Regions from separate parts of the Lysinibacillus sp. GW247-5R2A genome, predicted to be linked through region 1. Evidence: riboswitches for the same ligand, from Rfam matches in the RefSeq annotation. Region 1 holds a riboswitch; each other region holds the start of a gene.
What was found. Region 1 has a riboswitch for thiamine pyrophosphate ahead of thiT (energy-coupled thiamine transporter ThiT). Riboswitches for the same ligand answer to the same signal wherever they lie in the genome.

Region 1 (4,796 bases):
AAGCCAACAGTAGTCAATTAAAAACCAAGGAGCTTTTACAAAGAGCTCAAGAAAAATATGAAGCGGAAGAGGCAAAAGAGTCAGAACGGCAACAGCTTTTGCAGCAGGAAATGCAGCTCCAAGCATTGCTTCCTAAGTTCGAGGCTTATGACAGCAATATACAGCAACTGCAAATTGCTGAGCAATATGTTGAAACGGCTAAACAAGGGGCAGCGGATAACCTAGCGCTAATCAGTAAAGAAAGCGCGCAATTAGAGGCGCTTTCACAATCAATTGAGCACTTTGAAAAACAATTGGAACCATATGAGGGTTATTTAGAGCAACTACCAAAACTGCGGGAGCAAGTAGCTTTGCTCATGCAGGTGGAGAAATATACAAAAGCAGTAGAGATAGCGAAACAAGATGTTATCGCTACTAAGGCTCATTATCAGGACAGTAGACAGGAGCTTCAACAATTAGAGCAACGCTGGCTGACAAGCCAAGCAAGCATTTTAGCTCAGCAGCTTAAAGAAGGGCAACCTTGTCCGGTTTGTGGGAGTACGACTCATCAACAAACACATAGTGAGCAATTGGAAATTGTTGAGCTTGCTCAGGTGGAAACGTTAAGGAGAAAAGCCTCTTCAGACGAGCGTTTGTATTTGGAAAAAGAGGCATTTTTAACATCCGCACAACAGCTTCAGCAAGAGGCACTGACACAATTAGAAGCATACGCAATGAAGCAACAGGATCAAGCACAAATTATAGCTTCCTTAGAAAAAATGGAACAAGAGATTACTAGCTTAAAGATGATCAATCAACAGTTAGCTCAAACAAGGATTAACCAGAAGAAACAGCGTTTAGCAATAGAGCATTTGCAACATAAACAAGTCAAACTTGAGGAATATTTAACTGAGCAGATGAAGGGTTGGACAAGACTGCAAGCAATTGTAGAAGAACAGCATAAGCAAATGCCAACAACTATTCCAACTTTACAGCAATTAAAACAAACACTTACCGATGTTAGTAAGCAAAAAATGGATTTACAAAAATTATGGCAGGAAAGCCAGCATGATTTACATGCCGCGAAGGAAGCTGCCAGTAATGCTAAACTAGCTGTGGAAATCGCCAAACAGAATTTTGAAGAATTAAAGCTCAAAATGAATGACAAGCGTGAGCAGTTTTCAATAAGCATGCAGGAAGCAGGCTTTGTGAACTATGAAGACTATGCCACTGCGAAAAGAAGTACCACTCAATTAGAGGAACTTCGGAAGGCATGCAATGACTACACGTTACATGTTCATACGTTACAAATTCAAATTTCAGAAGGAGAAAAACATCTTCAAGGGAAAGAGAAGCAAGATTTAGCCCTGATGGAGGCAACTGTGGAAAATCTTCGAATCGCCTATGAGGATGCCTTTAAACAACTTCAACAAATAGATGGATTCGCGAAATCATGTCAAAGCTTCATCACCAAAGTAGAAGAAATAGAGAGAGAGCTTCGTTTACTTGAGAGTGAGGCAGGTCGAGTGAAGGAGCTGTATGGCTTATTAAATGGGCAAAATTCGAAAAAACTGTCCTTTGAACGATATATTCAAATTAATTATTTAGATCAAATTACAGAGGCAGCCAATATTCGTCTTTATCATTTATCTAATGGTCAATTTGAGCTTAGACGTTCAGACAGGCTTGAAAAGCATGCCAAGCAAAGTGGACTTGGGCTTGATGTATATGATGCTTACACAGATCAATTACGAGATGTTAAAACGCTATCCGGTGGTGAAAAGTTCAATGCATCATTAAGCCTTGCTCTAGGAATGGCAGATGTTATTCAAAGCTTCCAAGGCAATATTCATATTGAAACGATGTTTATTGATGAGGGCTTTGGCTCGCTCGATGAAGAATCATTAAATAAAGCAATAGACACATTAATCGATTTACAAGATTCTGGACGAATGATTGGTGTCATCTCTCATGTGCCTGAATTAAAATCAGCGATGCCAGCCGTTTTACATGTCGAAAAAACATTGAATGGACATAGTCAAACACATTTTGAAATAAAATAAAGGAAGGTGTATTTCCGGTTTAAGGAAATACGCCCTCCTTTTATTTTTTTCGAGAACTGACTGTAGAAGTTGTCCCTTTTTTTGCTGCCATCACTTTTTTTACGATTGGTATAACAATAGGCGCTAATTTAACAGCGGTTTTCACTACTTTTGATACTTTCATCAAAAACACAGCTCCTTTTTAAATACTTCTACCTGTTTATTTTAAAAATGAAACATTAGCGGATAACTCGAACGGCTTGAATAATATTCCATATAACAATGCCGAGCGAGACAATCCCGTAAATGGCGAACGAAATGAACCAAATGATCATGACTGTACTATTACTTGACGTGGGGTCTAAACTAAATGTAGAAAAGACAAAGACAATGAAAAATAAGATCCCAAATACAAAAGGAATTAGATGGGACACTAATGCGCGAATAGAATGTCTTTTGATGTCAGCATCTTTCGTAACGAAGTAAACAATTAATGGTACGATGAAAGGAGCAAAGAAAATACTGAGATAACTAAAGGCAGATAAAATTTTTTGGTTCTCCATAGTTGTACCTCCTTTTTTAATATTTACGCATGGAAAACAGTAAAGTTTCAAAAATTAAGTATGGAAGAGGTTGTAATCATTCCGTGCTTTGCGTACAATGAAAGTGTTCAAATTAAATTCAGATGTAACGACCACAAGGGGAGCTGATGATGTCAGCTGAGACTGGGCACGTAATGCCTTGACTCTTTGAACCTGTAAGCTAACACTTGCGTAGGGATGTGGATAGAAACCGACACTTTTACGATGTGAGGCTCTGTCCTGACATCGTTTTTTCATTCTTAAGAATAAAAAGGTGTCAGAGAGAATCAAATCAGCGCATTTCTATTCCTGCTCTTGTATCCTACATCGGAACAAAGGAGAGAATATGTATGGACAAAAAAAGACTATTAATGCTAGTGGAGATTGCAATATTTGCAGCGATTGGCCTTGTGCTTGATCAGGTCTCTTTTAAAGTATGGGCACAAGGTGGCTCTGTTAGTCTTGTGATGGTACCAATTATGCTAATTGCATTTCGCTGGGGTCTAGTAGCTGGCCTAACAACAGGCTTGCTTGTAGGTGTGATGCAAACCATGTTTGGAGCTTATATTGTACACTGGCTTCAAGGTTTATTAGATTACGGTGTTGCTTTCACAGTTGTAGGGTTAGCAGCCATTGTACGCAGACCTTTACTGGAAGCAGCAAGTCAACTAAACAAAACAAAAATGGCACTTTATATTATTGTAGGTACGGTATTCGCAGGCTTCTTGCGATATGCAGCACACACTACTGCTGGCGCGGTATTTTTTGCAGAGTATGCCGGCGATCAAAATGCGTGGATCTACTCGATTATTTATAATGGTACCTATATGCTGCCTGCAACAGTATTAACAGCCATTGTGGGAGCGTTATTATTCACAGCGGCTCCACAGCTAATGCAACGTAAAGCATAATGCCAACCCCTTCATATTGGTGAAGGGGGTTTTTTATGTAGTCGTAAGAGAATAGCACTTGTAGCACTTTGCCAAGAAGGCAGGCATACAATATTTAAAGCGTTTAGCGTTATACGCGTAAGAAGTTATGTTATATTAAAGAGTAGATATTAGATGAAAGGGACGTTATACATGATTGTAAAAACGCAAGAAGAAATTGAAGCTTTTAAAAAAATTGGACGCATTTGTGCAGAGATTCGTGAAGCGATGAAGGCTGCTACAAAACCAGGTGTCACAACACTTGAACTAGATGAAATTGCTGGTCGAATGTTTGCTGAGGCAGGTGCCATTTCAGGACCAAAAGGAGAATATGACTTCCCGGGATATACTTGTATTAGTGTCAACGAGGAAGTAGCACATGGTATCCCAGGTAAACGTGTTATTCAAGAGGGAGATATCGTCAATATCGATGTTTCAGGCTCTTTAGATGGCTACTTTGCCGACACGGGTATTTCATTTGTAGTTGGTGATGGCTATGAAGACAAAGAAAAACTATGTCGTGTTGCCAAAGATGCTTTTGATCGTGCTATGACAAAGGTAAAGGCTGGCTCTAAATTAAATCAAATCGGTAAAGCTGTAGAGCGCGAAGCGAATGCTAATGGCTTAACAGTGATTATGAATTTAACAGGCCATGGTTTAGGTCGCTCTTTACATGATGAGCCCAATCACATTTTAAATTATTACGATGCATGGGACTCTACGATTATGAAAGAGGGCATGGTTCTGGCAGTTGAGCCCTTTATCTCAGCAAAAGCAGAGCATATTGTAGAAGCTGGTGATGGTTGGACATTCATTACACCTGATAAGTCTCTTGTTGCTCAAATTGAACATTCAGTTATTGTTACAAAAGATAAACCAATTATCCTTACTTCATTAGACGAAGAATAGGAGCACATAAAAAATCCTGCACACCAAATTATTTTTGGTAGGCAGGATTTTTTTTAATGAATAAAATACCAACTAAGAGTACACCACATAAAAATAACGCAGCTGTTGTTACGAGTAGCTCATCAAAACCATTATGTAAAGCGATTCCTATATAAGCCCATATAAAAACACTTGGATACATGATATCAAAGTGATGAAAGCGGATATGTAGCGCAATGGCTCCACCTAATGTCAGTAAAATAACTGCCCAAAGAGGAGTACTTAGACCAAAACCGTTCCAACCATAAGCTGTTAACGTAAAGCTAATATTTGTGATGAAAATAAATGTCATCCATGCAAAATAAATGGCGAAAGGA
Region 2 (4,796 bases), on a different contig from region 1:
GATTGGGATGGGTTTAAATAGTCTTGGACACTCGTTGAATTCATTGGATAACGCTGAACTGCGTGAAGCAACTGACAAGCTGATTACACTTGCGCCAAACGTAAAAGCGATCATTGGGGATGAAATTACGCCTTTAATGATCAATAATGAAGCAACAGTGGCTCTCACTTGGTCTGGTCAGGCAGCGGACATGATGTCTGAAAATGAAGAGTTGGACTTTGCTGTTCCTGAAGAGGGCTCCAATTTATGGTTCGATAATATGGTTATTCCAAAGACCTCAAAAAATATTGATGGTGCACATGCCTTTATCAATTTTATGCTAAGTGCTGAATCTGGTGCTCAAAATGCCGATTATGTTGGCTATTCGACGCCTAATATCGCTGCGATGGACTTAATGGACCCGGAAGTAGTTGCTGATGAACGCTATTACCCTTCTGAAGAGCAACGTGATACATTAGAGGTCTACAAAAACTTAGGTCCAGATTACTTAGGTAAATATAATGAGCTGTTTTTAGAATTTAAAATGAGTATTCGATAATTTATAAGAGCGAATTGGTCTAGAAACCAATTCGCCCTTTTTATGTAAGCATTCAGTTGCATTACTATATTTAGAAAGCAATTCTACTAGTAGCCTGTAGTAGATCATCTTCACAGCCCCGTCTTCTATAATCCCTTTGTCTATGTTTAAGCTATCCATTATTTTCACTTCTATATCAAAGAAAAAACCATAGATACTACGTGCCAATACATATGCCCATCATAGCTTCATCTTAAACAATAGTATTCACTTTTATCACGCTATTTCATTTCAACAAAATATCTTCTAGTCAAAAGTTCATACGCTCTCCAAACTATTCATGTTTAGTAATCAATTAGATACTATTCCATTGTGAGGTTTTCTGAGAAAAAAACTTTTCTGGAAAACCATTCTAATGATCGGATCAGCTACAGCAATCTCAACTATTAGCCAGCCCTAATTCTTTATGATAGACTGTACTATATTTGATTACATAAAGGGGGTTTTTCGATGACCCAGCAGAAGTCCAATAAGGCGGCTTTGTATATATTAATGTTTAATATGTTTATCGCAATGGGGAGTATTGGAATTATTATTCCTGTAATGCCGGAATACTTAAGAATATTTGGAGCAGCAGGACAAGTTCTAGGTATGCTTATTGCAACGTTCGCCTTGGCACAATTCGTATTTTCTCCAATTGCTGGGAATCTTTCTGACCTGTATGGGCGGAAAAATTTAATTATTTTCGGTCTTATACTAACAGGACTTGCACAAATCGGTTTTGGCCTTTCTACAGATGTTTGGATGCTCTTTTTGGCACGCTTTTTAGGTGGCCTTGGCTCTGCATTTGTTGCACCTCCTATTATGGCTTTTGTAGCAGACGTGACAACTTATGAAGAACGCGGAAAAGGAATGAGTATGTTAGGGGCTGCGATGTCTTTCGGTTTTATGATTGGCCCTGGGATTGGTGGTTTCCTCGCAAAGGTTAGCTTACATTTTCCATTTTTCATGGCGGGAGCTGCCGCCATTTTAGCGTCTATTTTATCGTACTTTTTATTACCATCTACAAAGCCAAATACTGCGCAAAATAGACAAAAGCAAGATAATCTGGTGAAACAGATGGCTCGCTCTGTACATATGCCTTATTTTGTTATGTTAATTATTATGATGGTATTCTCATTTGGAATTGCTAACTTCCAAACAACCTTATCACTATTTGTGACAGAAAAATTTAATTACTCACCTGGCGATATTGCTACCATTCTAGTAGTTGGTGGAGCATTTGGGGTAATTGTACAGATGTTTATCATAACGCCACTCTTTAAACGTTTTGGTGAAATGAAAGTAGTTTTGGTCAATTTATTTATTGCCTCCATTGCTATTTTCTTAATATTATTTGTTTCAGGTTTTGCACTAATATTAGTTGTAGCAACCATCTTCTCTACGGCTACAACGTTAATTCGTCCAGCAGTCAATACACTCATCTCTAAACTTGCTGAAACAGAGCAAGGATTTGCAGCCGGCTTGAATAATGCCTATATGAGTCTTGGAAATATGATTGGACCCGCTTTAGCTGGTTTCTTATTTGACTGGAACATGAATAGTCCTTATATTTTTGGTGCCATTATCTTATTAGCTTGTTTCTTCCTTGCCCTAATTTGGACATTGAAAAAGGCACCACAGCTTATGCAGCCAGATTCACACTAATCATTAAAGCTTATTAACTATTAATTGAAGTATGTTACACTTCTAAAAATAGAAAAATACTTACCACTAGGGGAGTCTTTTAAAGGCTGAGACGTATATGGTTATATACGGACCCTTCGAACCTGATCTAGTTCATGCTAGCGGAGGGAAGTGGCGCTTCTTGCTATTTTCAGTGTATAAGCAAGGCCGCTTCCTGTCGTTTGAAGGAAGCGGCCTTTTTCGTTTTCCTAGTGGCTAAAACGAAAAGGAGCGCACCTATCATGTCTATTCGAAAATTAACAATTATGGCTTTATTCGTAGCGATTGCCGTTGCAGGCTCTACATTCATCTCCATTCCAACTGGGATTGCACGTGCCTACCCTGTGCAGCACGCTATTAACGTAATAGGGGCCGTTATACTTGGACCCGTACCTACTGTTGTAGTTGCCTTTGTTACGGCTATCATTCGTATCCTTACAGGAACAGGCTCACTGTTAGCCATTCCTGGTAGTATTATTGGTGCATTATGTGCAGGGCTTGCCTATAAATATAGTAGTAAAATGTGGTTAGCAGGTATGGGTGAAGCGATCGGCACTGGTCTTCTCGCATCGCTTGTAGCAGTGCCCTATGCAAAGTTACTTATGGGCACATCCGTAGCGGCCTTATTTTTCATGCCTGCCTTTTTAATATCAAGTACAATCGGAGCAATTTTAGGGGTTGTAGTAGCTAGCAGCTTGCGTAAAACCGTGCTAGTAAAATATTTTAATCCCACTCTCTTTATTAAATAATGTCGTTGATATTACTTAGAGGATTTCTCTCTCCATGTATATACAAAAAGCAGTACGAAATCATTCGCACTGCTTTCATCTAAACTAAATTATTGGCGCTTTTTCATACCCTTTAATAATTGTGCCACATTCGTGTCTTCTGCCTGTACGGGGTGGTTCTCTACAAGTTGCTCCTTTTTCTTCGGCTTCGTTAGGAAATTCCAGCCAAAGCGTCTTATTGTAATATCAATAAAGAACAAGAGCATACCTGCAAGGAGAAGCCATGTCGCAATGTTTTGACGATCCGCCCCTTGCTTTGTAAAGTCACGGAACACTTCTTGTGGTTCTTTTAAAACAGCACCTCCAGTTTGTTCGGTTAATTCTTCTATTAATTTATCATTAGCAGGAAGAAGTTCATACTCAGCACTATAGGGAACACTTAATCCAGCCTGATAAATCGTTTCCTTTTCATCAGCGATACGGAAGAAGATTAACCCCGGGTCAGCTTGTACTACAGCACGAACCTGAGAGGCTGATATAGTTTCAAGCTGTGTGTCTAACTCTTCACCAGCTTCATTAACCGCAACAATATCTAAAAAGGCTGCTTCATTTGTAGGATCTGTAATCATAAAGGACCCATCTGATTCTATTCTTACATCATAGGCAACATCATTATAACTTGGAAGCATTTGTGAAATAAGCGTTTGCCAAAATGGGCCCCAGTTTTGCCATCTTGCCCAGTCGCCTGCCCACTTTCCTGTTGAATCAGAAGTGAATGCGAATGTTTTGCCAAGACCATATTGCCATTGTGCTAACACCGGATCTTCTTTTTCGCTTTCAGCCACGACGGTAGCACCCTGCTTTGCGGTTGTTCCGATATAAGCATTCATTTGTGGAACACCATTGGCAAATAGCGTATTCCATCCCCCTGCATTATAAAGTATTGGATAGAAAGGGTTATCCTCAATGTACGTACGGGAAATCATTGCTGTTTCACGAGATAAAATGGAAGGGATAGTTTGCTCATCGATAACATTGTAGAAACGTCCGCTTCCCATCTCACTCAGAGCTTCCAATAAATTAGCATCCGCATCTTGACCAATAGCCACTGTCGATAAAGTTATTCCACTATCTTTTCCTTGTTCAATTAAATCTTCATAATTTCCTGGCTGTGATTGTCCATCCGTTAAAAGAATAATATGCTTACGTTGCAGTTTTATATCTGCTAGGTTTTCATATGCTTTTGCAAGTGAACCATAGATTTCTGTCCCGCCTCCTGGTGTAACAGATAAAATGGTATCCACTGCCTCTTCTTTATCGTTCAGAGGACCAGTCTCTATAATTTCCCAAGGTCGATCATCAAATGCTATAAATCCTAATGTATCTTCATCACGTAGCATCTCAACTGAACGTGCTGCCGCTTCCTTTGCAAGCTCTAGCTTGGATCCCGACATACTACCAGAGCGATCTAGTACAATGACAAGTCCTAATGAAGGTAATTGTTCTTTCCCCTTAATTTCCATTTCAACAGGTAATAATGTTTCAATTGGCGTTTTAAAATAACCACCTAAACCAAAGCTATTTTCTCCACCAACCATTGCAAAACCAACACCAAAGTTTTTGACTGCTTGCTCTATCACACTCATTTTCGCCTCACCGACTAAATGTCCTGGCACATTATCGAAAATAATGGCATTATATTGCAAATAACTGGAGAGTTCATTTGGTAAGCTTTCAGGTGATTTTACATCATAGGCTATTGATTGCTGACCAAGTGCCGCCGCTATTGGTGAAGCTGTTTCATAGCCATTCACAATGAGTAAATG
Region 3 (4,796 bases), on a different contig from region 1:
CGGTATGGAGGATGATGCTAACATTTTAGAAAATGAATTCATCCAACAAGAGGAGGGCCAAGCATGAGTAGCACAGAAAAGTTTCAAGATTTACCTTTAGAAGAAGTAATGGGTGACCGTTTTGGTCGCTATAGTAAATATATTATTCAAGACCGCGCGTTGCCAGATGCACGTGACGGTCTTAAACCTGTACAGCGTCGTATTCTATATGCGATGTTTACAGAAGGTAATACACAAGAAAAACCTTTCCGTAAATCGGCTAAAACAGTCGGTAATGTAATCGGTAATTACCATCCACACGGAGATAGCTCTGTTTATGAGGCGATGGTACGTATGAGTCAGGATTGGAAAGCTCGTCATATGCTCATTGAAATGCATGGGAATAACGGTTCAGTTGATGGAGATCCGCCGGCTGCCATGCGTTATACTGAGGCAAGACTATCTGCGATTGCGGGTGAAATGTTACGAGATATCGGGAAGAAAACGGTTGAATTCGTACCAAACTTCGATGATCAGGATATGGAGCCAACCGTATTACCAGCCCGTTTCCCAAATTTATTAGTAAACGGCTCTACAGGGATATCTGCAGGTTATGCAACAGATATTCCACCTCATGCACTAGATGAAGTGCTAGATGCTGTATTGATGCGCTTAGACAAGCCTACTGCAACAGTGGATGAATTGATGACAGTACTCAAAGGTCCTGATTTCCCAACGGGCGGTATTATTCAAGGTGTGGACGGTATTAAAAAGGCATATGAAACAGGGCGCGGTAAAATTATTGTCCGTGCGCAGGCTGTGGTGGAACCTATTAAGGGCGGTAAAGAGCAAATCGTTGTTACCGAATTACCATACGATGTGAATAAAGCGAATCTTGTAAAAAAAATTGATGAGCAGCGTGTAGATAAACGCCTTGAAGGGATTGCAGAAATTCGTGATGAATCTGACCGTACAGGGTTACGTGTCGTAATCGAGCTGAAAAAGGATGTTCCTGGACAAGGGATTTTACAGTACTTATTTAAAACAACAGATTTACAAGTAGCTTACAATTTTAATATGATTGCGATTCATAATCGTCGACCAACGATGATGACATTGCCCTTATTATTGGATGCGTATATTACTCACCAAAAAGAAGTGGTGACAAATCGTTCTATATATGATTTACAAAAGGCAAAGGATCGTTCACATATCGTAGATGGCTTAATTAAAGCATTGTCTATTTTAGATGAAGTCATTGCGACAATTCGTTCTTCTAATGATAAGAAGGATGCCAAGCTCAATTTACAAGCAAAGTTCGATTTTACTGAGGTACAAGCAGAGGCGATTGTGAGCCTGCAATTATATCGTTTAACGAATACCGATATTACAGAGCTCCGCCAAGAACAGGATGATTTAAATAAATTGATTGCCAAGCTAGAAGGAATTTTACAAAGCGAGGCCAAGCTAATACGTGTCATTAAACAAGAATTACTAGATATTAAAAAACGCTTCACAGAGCCACGTCGCTCGAGAATTGAACAAGAAATAGAAGAAATTAAAATTACATTAGATGTCCTTGTTCCAAGCGAAGAGGTTGTGGTGACTGTTACGAAAGATGGCTATATTAAACGCACATCTACACGATCCCATGCCGCTTCCAATGGTCAGGATTTTGCGATGAAGGATTCCGATTACTTATTGTATGAAGCAAACTTGAATACGCAGCATCATCTATTGTTATTTACAAATAGAGGGAATTATATTTATCAACCAGTCCACGAATTGCCTGATATTCGTTGGAAGGACCTTGGTCAGCATATTTCTAGTATTGTGCCAACAAGTGAAGATGAATCAATTATTGCAGTCTATGGCTTTGAAACATTTGAACAACCAAATACGTATATTTTAACTGCTACGAAAGATGGACAAATTAAACGTTCACCGCTCGCAGATTATGCAGTGACGCGTTACTCGAAGCCGATTAAAACCATGAATGTTAAAGCGGGCGATGCAATGATTTATGCATCGTTTATGACGGATAATGTGGAATTACTTTTAACAACTGATACGGCGTATGCTATTCGATTCCCTATCGAGGAATTACCAGTTACTGGTGTGAAAACAGGCGGCGTTAAAGGGATTACGTTAAAAGATGGAGAAGCTTTAGTAGGGGTCAATGTTCTACAGCCAGATGAAACACAATATGTCGTTATTGTGACACAGCGAGGGGCTGTCAAGAAAATGAATGTCGCAGAGGTAGAGGTAGCAGGTCGTGCCAAACGTGGCCTTAAAGTCCTAACAGAATTAAAAGCAAATCCTCACCGAATTGTCGCTGTGATTCAAGCGACAGACGATGAGCAGGTTGTGATTGAAACTGAAAAAGGCGTCCAAGAATTTATTGATGTTCATGCATTGACGCGTGCTGACCGCCATTCTAATGGTTCATTTAAAGTGGATATTGCCACAGATGGAGCCATTTCCCATGTCTTAACGGCCAAAAAAGAACAAAAACCAAGCTAAAATCATGCCCAGTCTCTCTATAGTAGAGCTGGGCTATTTGTTGGAGTGGAACAACTATCCAAAAATAGCATCTTGTCATTTACGATCAACTATGGGTATAATAATCATCGAAAAGTTCATAGCGAAAGAATGTAGGGGGGCTAGTTATGGCTAGCTGAGATTGTGTCCGATAGACACTGACCCTTTGAACCTGATTTGGCTCGTACCAGCGTAGGGAACATCTATTCAAAAAAGCAAAAGTTTTGGAGATTGATTGTAATACGTCTGGGAGGAATCCTAGGCGTTTTTTTGTTTTTCAAGCAATATCTCACCAACCGTATATTACGCTTTCTTCTGGTGACAACATTCATTCATGAACACTTTCATATTACAAACTGGGAGGACCTAGCATGAAAAAATGGTTATTTATTCTATTAGCTGTACTATTGACGTTAGTAGGTTGTAGCGACAAGGAGGACAAGCAGGCTGCTGATACAAAGAAAAAGGTGTCAGTGGTTCTCGATTGGACACCAAATACGAATCATACAGGATTGTATGCTGCGAAAAAGCTCGGATATTTTGAAGAACAGGGCTTAGATGTTGATATCATTATGCCAGGAGAGGCAGGAGCCGATCAGCTCGTAGCTTCAGGTAAGGCAGAATTTGGCGTGAGCTATCAGGAGGGCATTACACAGGCTCGTGTTCAGGATGTGCCACTTGTCTCAATAGCGGCCATCATCCAGCATAATACATCTGGATTTGCTTCTATAGCATCAAAGGGTATTACATCTCCAAAGGACTTTGAAGGAAAAACGTATGGTGGCTGGGGAGCGCCACTCGAGCAAGCAGTATTACAATCATTAATGCAAAAAGAAAATGCTGATATTAATCAATTAGATATTGTCAATGCAGGAGATTTAGATTTCTTCACAATGATGAAAAAAGATATCGACTTTGCTTGGATTTATTATGCTTGGACAGGAATTGAGGCAGAGCTTCGTGGGGAAAAGATTAATATGCTGTATTTAACAGACTACAGTGATCAGTTAGATTACTATACACCTGTTTTAGCAACTAATGAAACAATGCTTCAAAACAATCCAGACATCGTCAAAGCTTTTGTTGCGGCTGCATCGAAGGGCTATGAATATGCCATAGAGCATCCGAATGAAGCTGCTGATATTTTACTAGAAGCAGCCCCAGACTTAGATAAGGAATTGGTGCATAAAAGCCAGGAGTGGTTGGCTGATAAGTATCAGGATGACGCTAAACAATGGGGTGAGCAAAAGCTTTCTGTATGGGAAAACTATGCTAAATGGATGTCGAGCAACAAAGTATTAGAGGGCGAATTTGATGCTAAACAAGCGTTTACGAATGAGTTCTTACCGAAAAAGGAGGCCAATTAACATGGCAAATTCATTAATCAGTGTCCAAATCATTCCGAAAACAGAAAAGTATGAGGATGTCATTCCTTATGTAGATGCGGCCATTGCAGTTATTGATGCATCTGGTGTGAAATATGAGGTTCATCCACTTGAAACAACGATGGAGGGTGAGCTTACAACGCTTCTTCAAATCATTGAAAAAATGAATAGTAAGATGGTCGAGCTAGGAGCCATTAATGTCATTACACAAGTGAAAATTTTATATCAACCAAATGGAATTACAATGGCTACATTAACGGAGAAATATCAGTCATGAAACGGGCATTACAAAAGGGAAGGACGATAATTTTTATCGCCTTCCTCTTATTCATATGGGAGCTTGTTGTGCATATCGCTGATGTTCCTCCTTGGCTCCTTCCAGCACCGAGCATAATTGTAGTAGAAGGCATTCAATCGTATCAGACGTTCCTGCCACATGCTCTGGCTACTGTGCAATTAGCTTTACTAGGACTTGCTATTGGAGTTGGCTGTGGTCTAACAGTGGCAATTGTTTTGCATCGTTATACGTTCATTCGGTCGTTATTTTATCCAATTCTCATTATGTCGCAAAACATACCTATTCTTGTATTAGCACCGCTGCTTATTATTTGGTTTGGCTTTGGCTTATTACCAAAGCTCATCATTATTTGTCTAGTGTGCTTTTTCCCTATTGTCATAGCGGCAATGGACGGTTTTCGTCAAACAGCACCCGAGTTAAAGCATTACTTTGAAATGATTGGTGCAACGAAGGCCCAAACGTTTTGGAAGCTAGAATGGCCACATGCCTACCCAGCTGTTTTCTCAGGTGTAAAAATTGCTGCAACTTATAGCGTAATGGGGGCAGTCATTGCAGAGTGGCTTGGTGCAAAAAAGGGAATTGGTGTATACATG
Region 4 (4,796 bases), on a different contig from region 1:
TTAGACCATAAAGAGCCTGAGTTACGCATCGATGGTCATGCAGGAATTCATGATTTCCGTGAAGACGATAGTAATTACTTCGAGCAACCAGGTAAACTTTTCCGCCTAATGACTGCGGAAGAACAACAACGTCTATTTGAAAATACGGCTAATGATATGGCTTCTGTTGAGGAATTCATCAAACGCCGTCACATTCTTCACTGCTATTTAGCTGATCCAGCATATGGTGAAGGTGTCGCAAAAGCAATGGGTCTTTCATTAGAAGGTATGGATCTTACAAATCCATACGTAAAACAACCAACAAACGTTTAATATTCCACTTATTATTGATATCCAAATCCAACTTTTACTCCATGTGAATGTATAATTCACATGGAGCTTTTTTGTATTCGTCTAGGCTCAAGCGTTCCCTTCTAATTGCAAAGGCATATATTCCTTTTTTTCATCTCCCCTATTAAGTCGTAAAGCCAACATAAAAAAGGCTCGTGTCTAGTAAATAAACACAAGCCTCGCACTATTATTATTGGTAGATTTGACTACCTGCCTTTTTAAACTCCGCTGACTTTTCCCTCATACCTTCATGGATGGCTTCTGTTGTATTTAAGTCCTTTTCCTTAGCATAATTACGAATATCCTGGGAAATTCTCATGCTACAAAATTTAGGCCCGCACATTGAACAAAAATGAGCCGTTTTGGCTCCTTCTGCTGGCAATGTTTCATCATGATATTCTACTGCACGCTCTGGATCAAGAGAAAGGTTAAATTGATCGCGCCAGCGGAACTCAAAACGCGCTTTGGACAGTGCATCATCCCGTTGCTGTGCACCTGGGTGACCCTTTGCTAAATCTGCAGCATGTGCAGCAATTTTATAAGTAATAACCCCTACTCGCACATCCTCCCGATTAGGTAAACCTAAATGTTCCTTCGGTGTCACGTAGCAGAGCATAGCAGTACCAAACCAACCAATCATTGCTGCTCCAATAGCAGATGTAATATGGTCATAACCTGGCGCAATATCTGTTGTCAATGGACCTAATGTATAGAAGGGAGCTTCCTTACAAACCTCTAATTGCTTGTCCATATTTTCTTTAATCAAATGCATGGGAACATGACCTGGCCCCTCCACCATTACTTGAACATCATGCTTCCATGCGATTTCCGTTAATTCGCCTAATGTTTCCAGCTCCGCGAATTGTGCTTGATCGTTAGCATCCGCGATTGACCCTGGGCGTAAGCCATCTCCTAATGAGAAGGCTACATCATAAGCTTTCATAATTTCGCATATTTCCTCAAAATGAGTATAGAGGAAGTTCTCTTGATGATGGTATAAGCACCACTGCGCCATAATGGATCCACCTCGAGACACAATGCCCGTTACACGGTTTGCTGTAAGAGGGACATAACGTAAAAGGACACCTGCATGAATAGTGAAATAATCTACCCCTTGCTCCGCTTGTTCAATAAGCGTATCACGGTACACCTCCCACGTTAAATCCTCAGCCACACCATTCACTTTTTCTAATGCCTGATAAATTGGTACTGTCCCAACGGGTACTGCAGCATTTCGAATAATCCATTCTCTCGTTGTATGAATATGCTTGCCAGTTGATAAATCCATAATATTATCAGCACCCCAGCGTGTAGCCCATGTCATTTTCTCGACCTCCTCTGCAATCGAGGATGATACAGCTGAATTTCCAATGTTCGCATTAATTTTCACATGGAAGTTACGACCGATAATCATTGGCTCTGCCTCTGGATGATTAATATTGGAAGGCATAATAGCTCGACCTGCTGCAATCTCTGAACGTACGAAATCTGGGTCCATATTTTCGCGTATCGCTACAAATTCCATCTCAGGTGTAATAATTCCTTTTCGAGCATAATGAAGCTGTGTGACATTTCCACCCTTTTTTGCACGTAAAGGCTTTCTCACCAGTTCCGGAAAGACATTTTCATGGATACGTGGATCATCAGCGCGACGAAAACCATTATCCTCCGGTTTAATCGTACGCCCTCCGTATTCCTCAACATCCCCTCGCTCTTGTATCCAAGTACTTCGTAAAGCAGGTAAGCCCTTTGTAATATCCACATGAAAGGCCGGATCTGTATATGGCCCACTCGTATCATACACCCGAATTGGGGCATTTTCTTCATCTCCAAAGCTACCAGTTGTCGGACTTAATGCAATTTCACGCATGGGTACTAAAATATCTGGACGAGATCCTTCCACATAAACCTTTTTACTTCCTTCAAAGTTAGACATAATCGTAATGTTCTTTTCACTAATTGCTGACATGAGCTACTTCTCTCCCTTAAATGTATTTTAAGCAAGGACCGAATCTAGCTCACCCAACAATCAAATACAATAAATAAAGGCCGAATCCAAAATTAATAATTGGATCCGGCCATGAATGTAAAGGGTCTATTGATTGCACGTAATAGGCAATAGCTTCTTAACTTTCCCACGCTGGTATGAGCCAGATCAGGTCCAAAGGGTCAAGAAACCTCTATGCGTTTCCCTCTCAGCCTGACTCATCAGACTCCCCTAGTTAATACTATTCAGTTTGATGCTAGTGTAGCAGATATTGCTAAGAGATGGAAGATATCATTAAAAATATTTTCTATTAGGTAAACAATACATCCGCAATATAAATCACAATCGTGACCGTTATACAGCTCACAATGGTTGAGAATAAAACGGTTTGAGCGGCTGTTGCTGACTCTACATCATATTCTAATGCTAGACTTGAACTGTTGCGGGATGTGGGAAAAGCACTCGCTATAAATAATGATTGTGCCACAACCCCATCTAAACCCAGCGCATAGATAATGACTAAAGCCACGGCTGGTCCTATAAATAATCGTGTGAAGCAGCTGACGAATACTGTTTTATTAAACATCGTTTTGATCTCCAGCTGAGACAATTGGGCGCCTAGCGTGATTAATGCAACGGCAATAAAACCATCTGCTACATGATCTATTGGTATTTTAATAAACTGCGGAATGCCAATATCAAAATAATTCATGGCCACTCCGATTATTAAAGCATGAATAATAGGCATTTTTATAAAGTCCTTAAAAATCGTCATGCCCGATTTAGTAGAGGAAATTAAATTATATAAACCATACGTATATGTTGTCATGTTTTGAAAGATAACGAGTATAACCTGGATGGCTACACCAATAGGTTGAGTGGCAAAAATCATTTGAGCTACGGGAATCCCATAGTTCCCAGAGTTAATGAGTACTACACTATTTTTAAAAACAGCCGCCTCAGTTTTGGCGAGGCCAAGCCCTTTCGCTAAAAAGTGACTAAGCAGCATTTGACTACCGATAAAAAGTACAACAAACAATCCGACTTCTCCTAGAACAGACAGCTTTATATTCGTCTCATATAAATTAATAAATACAGCGGCTGGCATAAAACAATATGTAATAAGCTGTGATAATGCTTTTAAATTAAAGCGAAATTTCTTTTGTAGAATAGCACCTAGTACAAGTAATACTAAAATAGGTGCGACAATTTGAAAGAAAATCATTCCAAGATACACCATATTGATGTCCCCCCTCCCTTTTAATAGTAGTGTCGATCATGCACTAGGTCAATGCCACTTACTTTCATAATTAAAACCGTTGACTTCCACTACGGATGGGACACGCCTTGTTCCTATGAATTAAAAGATGCAAAAAATCAAATCAATGAACGAGACAACAATGTACACCATGTAAGAATCACCTAAATATAATTGGGCAGCAAAGAACTATTTTTCATGAAGTATAAATAAAAAGGGAATCGAGCATGAACTTCTCGATTCCCTTTATCAACAGTCTGAGCTACCTTTAGATTCTAGGTAGCCTTTTTCGTTACGCAAGCTTAAATCGATTAACAACCTCTTGCAGTTCATTAGAGATATCATTCATATTTTGCATAGACTCTGCCACTTTTTGCAATTCAGCTTGTTGGTCCATTGCAGAGGCACTTACTTGCTCAGCAGAGGCCGCTGTTTCCTCTGAGATTGCCGAAATACTTTGAATGGACATAATCGCTTGATTTTTATGCTCTAACATAGTAGACAATTGTGTCATTAGTTCTCTAATAGAAATTGCAATTGCTCGTGACAAATCACTATTATCTTTAAAGGCCAATTGCGTGCTTTGTACGGACTCATTTTGAGATTGCATTAAGTCTGCATTAGATGCAATGACTGCAACTGTTTGCTGAGAATTTTCTAAAATACTTTCTACCGTGCTTTTAATAATTTCTGTTTCAGTTTTTGATTGCTCTGCCAATTTTCTTACTTCTTCCGCCACGACAGCAAAACCTTTTCCATGCTCACCAGCTCGTGCAGCCTCAATACTTGCATTTAAAGCTAATAGATTAGTTTGCTCCGTAATACTTTGAATGGAGGCAATAATTTGATTAATATTGGCAATATTAGAGGCTAGCGATTCCATTTGCTGTTGAATACGGCCGTTCATCTCATTCGTCTCTATATTATGTTCATGTAAACTTTGAACCTCTTGCATGCCTTTTTCTGTTGTCACATTTGTCTTGTTGGATAAATCATCCATTTCATTCGAAAGTGCAGTAATGGCATCTATTTGTTCCGATAAATTCATCATACGATAGTTCGTTTCTTCAGTATCCTCTGATTGCTTCGATGCACCCTGTGCAATTTCATTAATGGCTACTGATACCTCTTGACTTGAGGACACGATTTCAGTAAACGCCTCATGGACCTGGTTAGAAGATTGGTTCAATAGAGTCGTGGAGTTTAACACGGCTTTAATAG

Region 2: another riboswitch for thiamine pyrophosphate. It lies ahead of thiW (energy coupling factor transporter S component ThiW); the one in region 1 lies ahead of thiT (energy-coupled thiamine transporter ThiT).
Region 3: another riboswitch for thiamine pyrophosphate. It lies ahead of AC07YC_RS04675 (ABC transporter substrate-binding protein); the one in region 1 lies ahead of thiT (energy-coupled thiamine transporter ThiT).
Region 4: another riboswitch for thiamine pyrophosphate. It lies ahead of thiC (phosphomethylpyrimidine synthase ThiC); the one in region 1 lies ahead of thiT (energy-coupled thiamine transporter ThiT).

Annotation. Positions count from the first base shown of each region.
Region 1 covers NZ_JBWKZL010000017.1:48,172-52,967, reverse strand. The annotation lists gene AC07YC_RS21040 (AAA family ATPase) at 1-2,042, shown strand, start outside; gene yxzF (small protein YxzF) at 2,083-2,205, opposite strand; gene AC07YC_RS21030 (magnetosome magnetite crystal formation protein family) at 2,261-2,584, opposite strand; TPP riboswitch at 2,711-2,818, shown strand; gene thiT (energy-coupled thiamine transporter ThiT) at 2,953-3,513, shown strand; gene map (type I methionyl aminopeptidase) at 3,685-4,440, shown strand; gene AC07YC_RS21015 (TspO-related membrane protein) at 4,469-4,796, opposite strand, start outside.
Region 2 covers NZ_JBWKZL010000007.1:29,283-34,078, forward strand. The annotation lists gene AC07YC_RS11940 (ABC transporter substrate-binding protein) at 1-538, shown strand, start outside; gene AC07YC_RS11945 (MFS transporter) at 1,028-2,224, shown strand; TPP riboswitch at 2,283-2,390, shown strand; gene thiW (energy coupling factor transporter S component ThiW) at 2,485-2,991, shown strand; gene AC07YC_RS11955 (VWA domain-containing protein) at 3,081-4,796, opposite strand, start outside.
Region 3 covers NZ_JBWKZL010000002.1:210,885-215,680, reverse strand. The annotation lists gene parE (DNA topoisomerase IV subunit B) at 1-67, shown strand, start outside; gene parC (DNA topoisomerase IV subunit A) at 64-2,502, shown strand; TPP riboswitch at 2,626-2,736, shown strand; gene AC07YC_RS04675 (ABC transporter substrate-binding protein) at 2,892-3,887, shown strand; gene AC07YC_RS04670 (thiamine-binding protein) at 3,889-4,182, shown strand; gene AC07YC_RS04665 (ABC transporter permease) at 4,179-4,796, shown strand, end outside.
Region 4 covers NZ_JBWKZL010000014.1:14,187-18,982, forward strand. The annotation lists gene AC07YC_RS19400 (catalase) at 1-312, shown strand, start outside; gene thiC (phosphomethylpyrimidine synthase ThiC) at 521-2,299, opposite strand; TPP riboswitch at 2,446-2,560, opposite strand; gene AC07YC_RS19410 (AEC family transporter) at 2,628-3,557, opposite strand; gene AC07YC_RS19415 (methyl-accepting chemotaxis protein) at 3,868-4,796, opposite strand, start outside.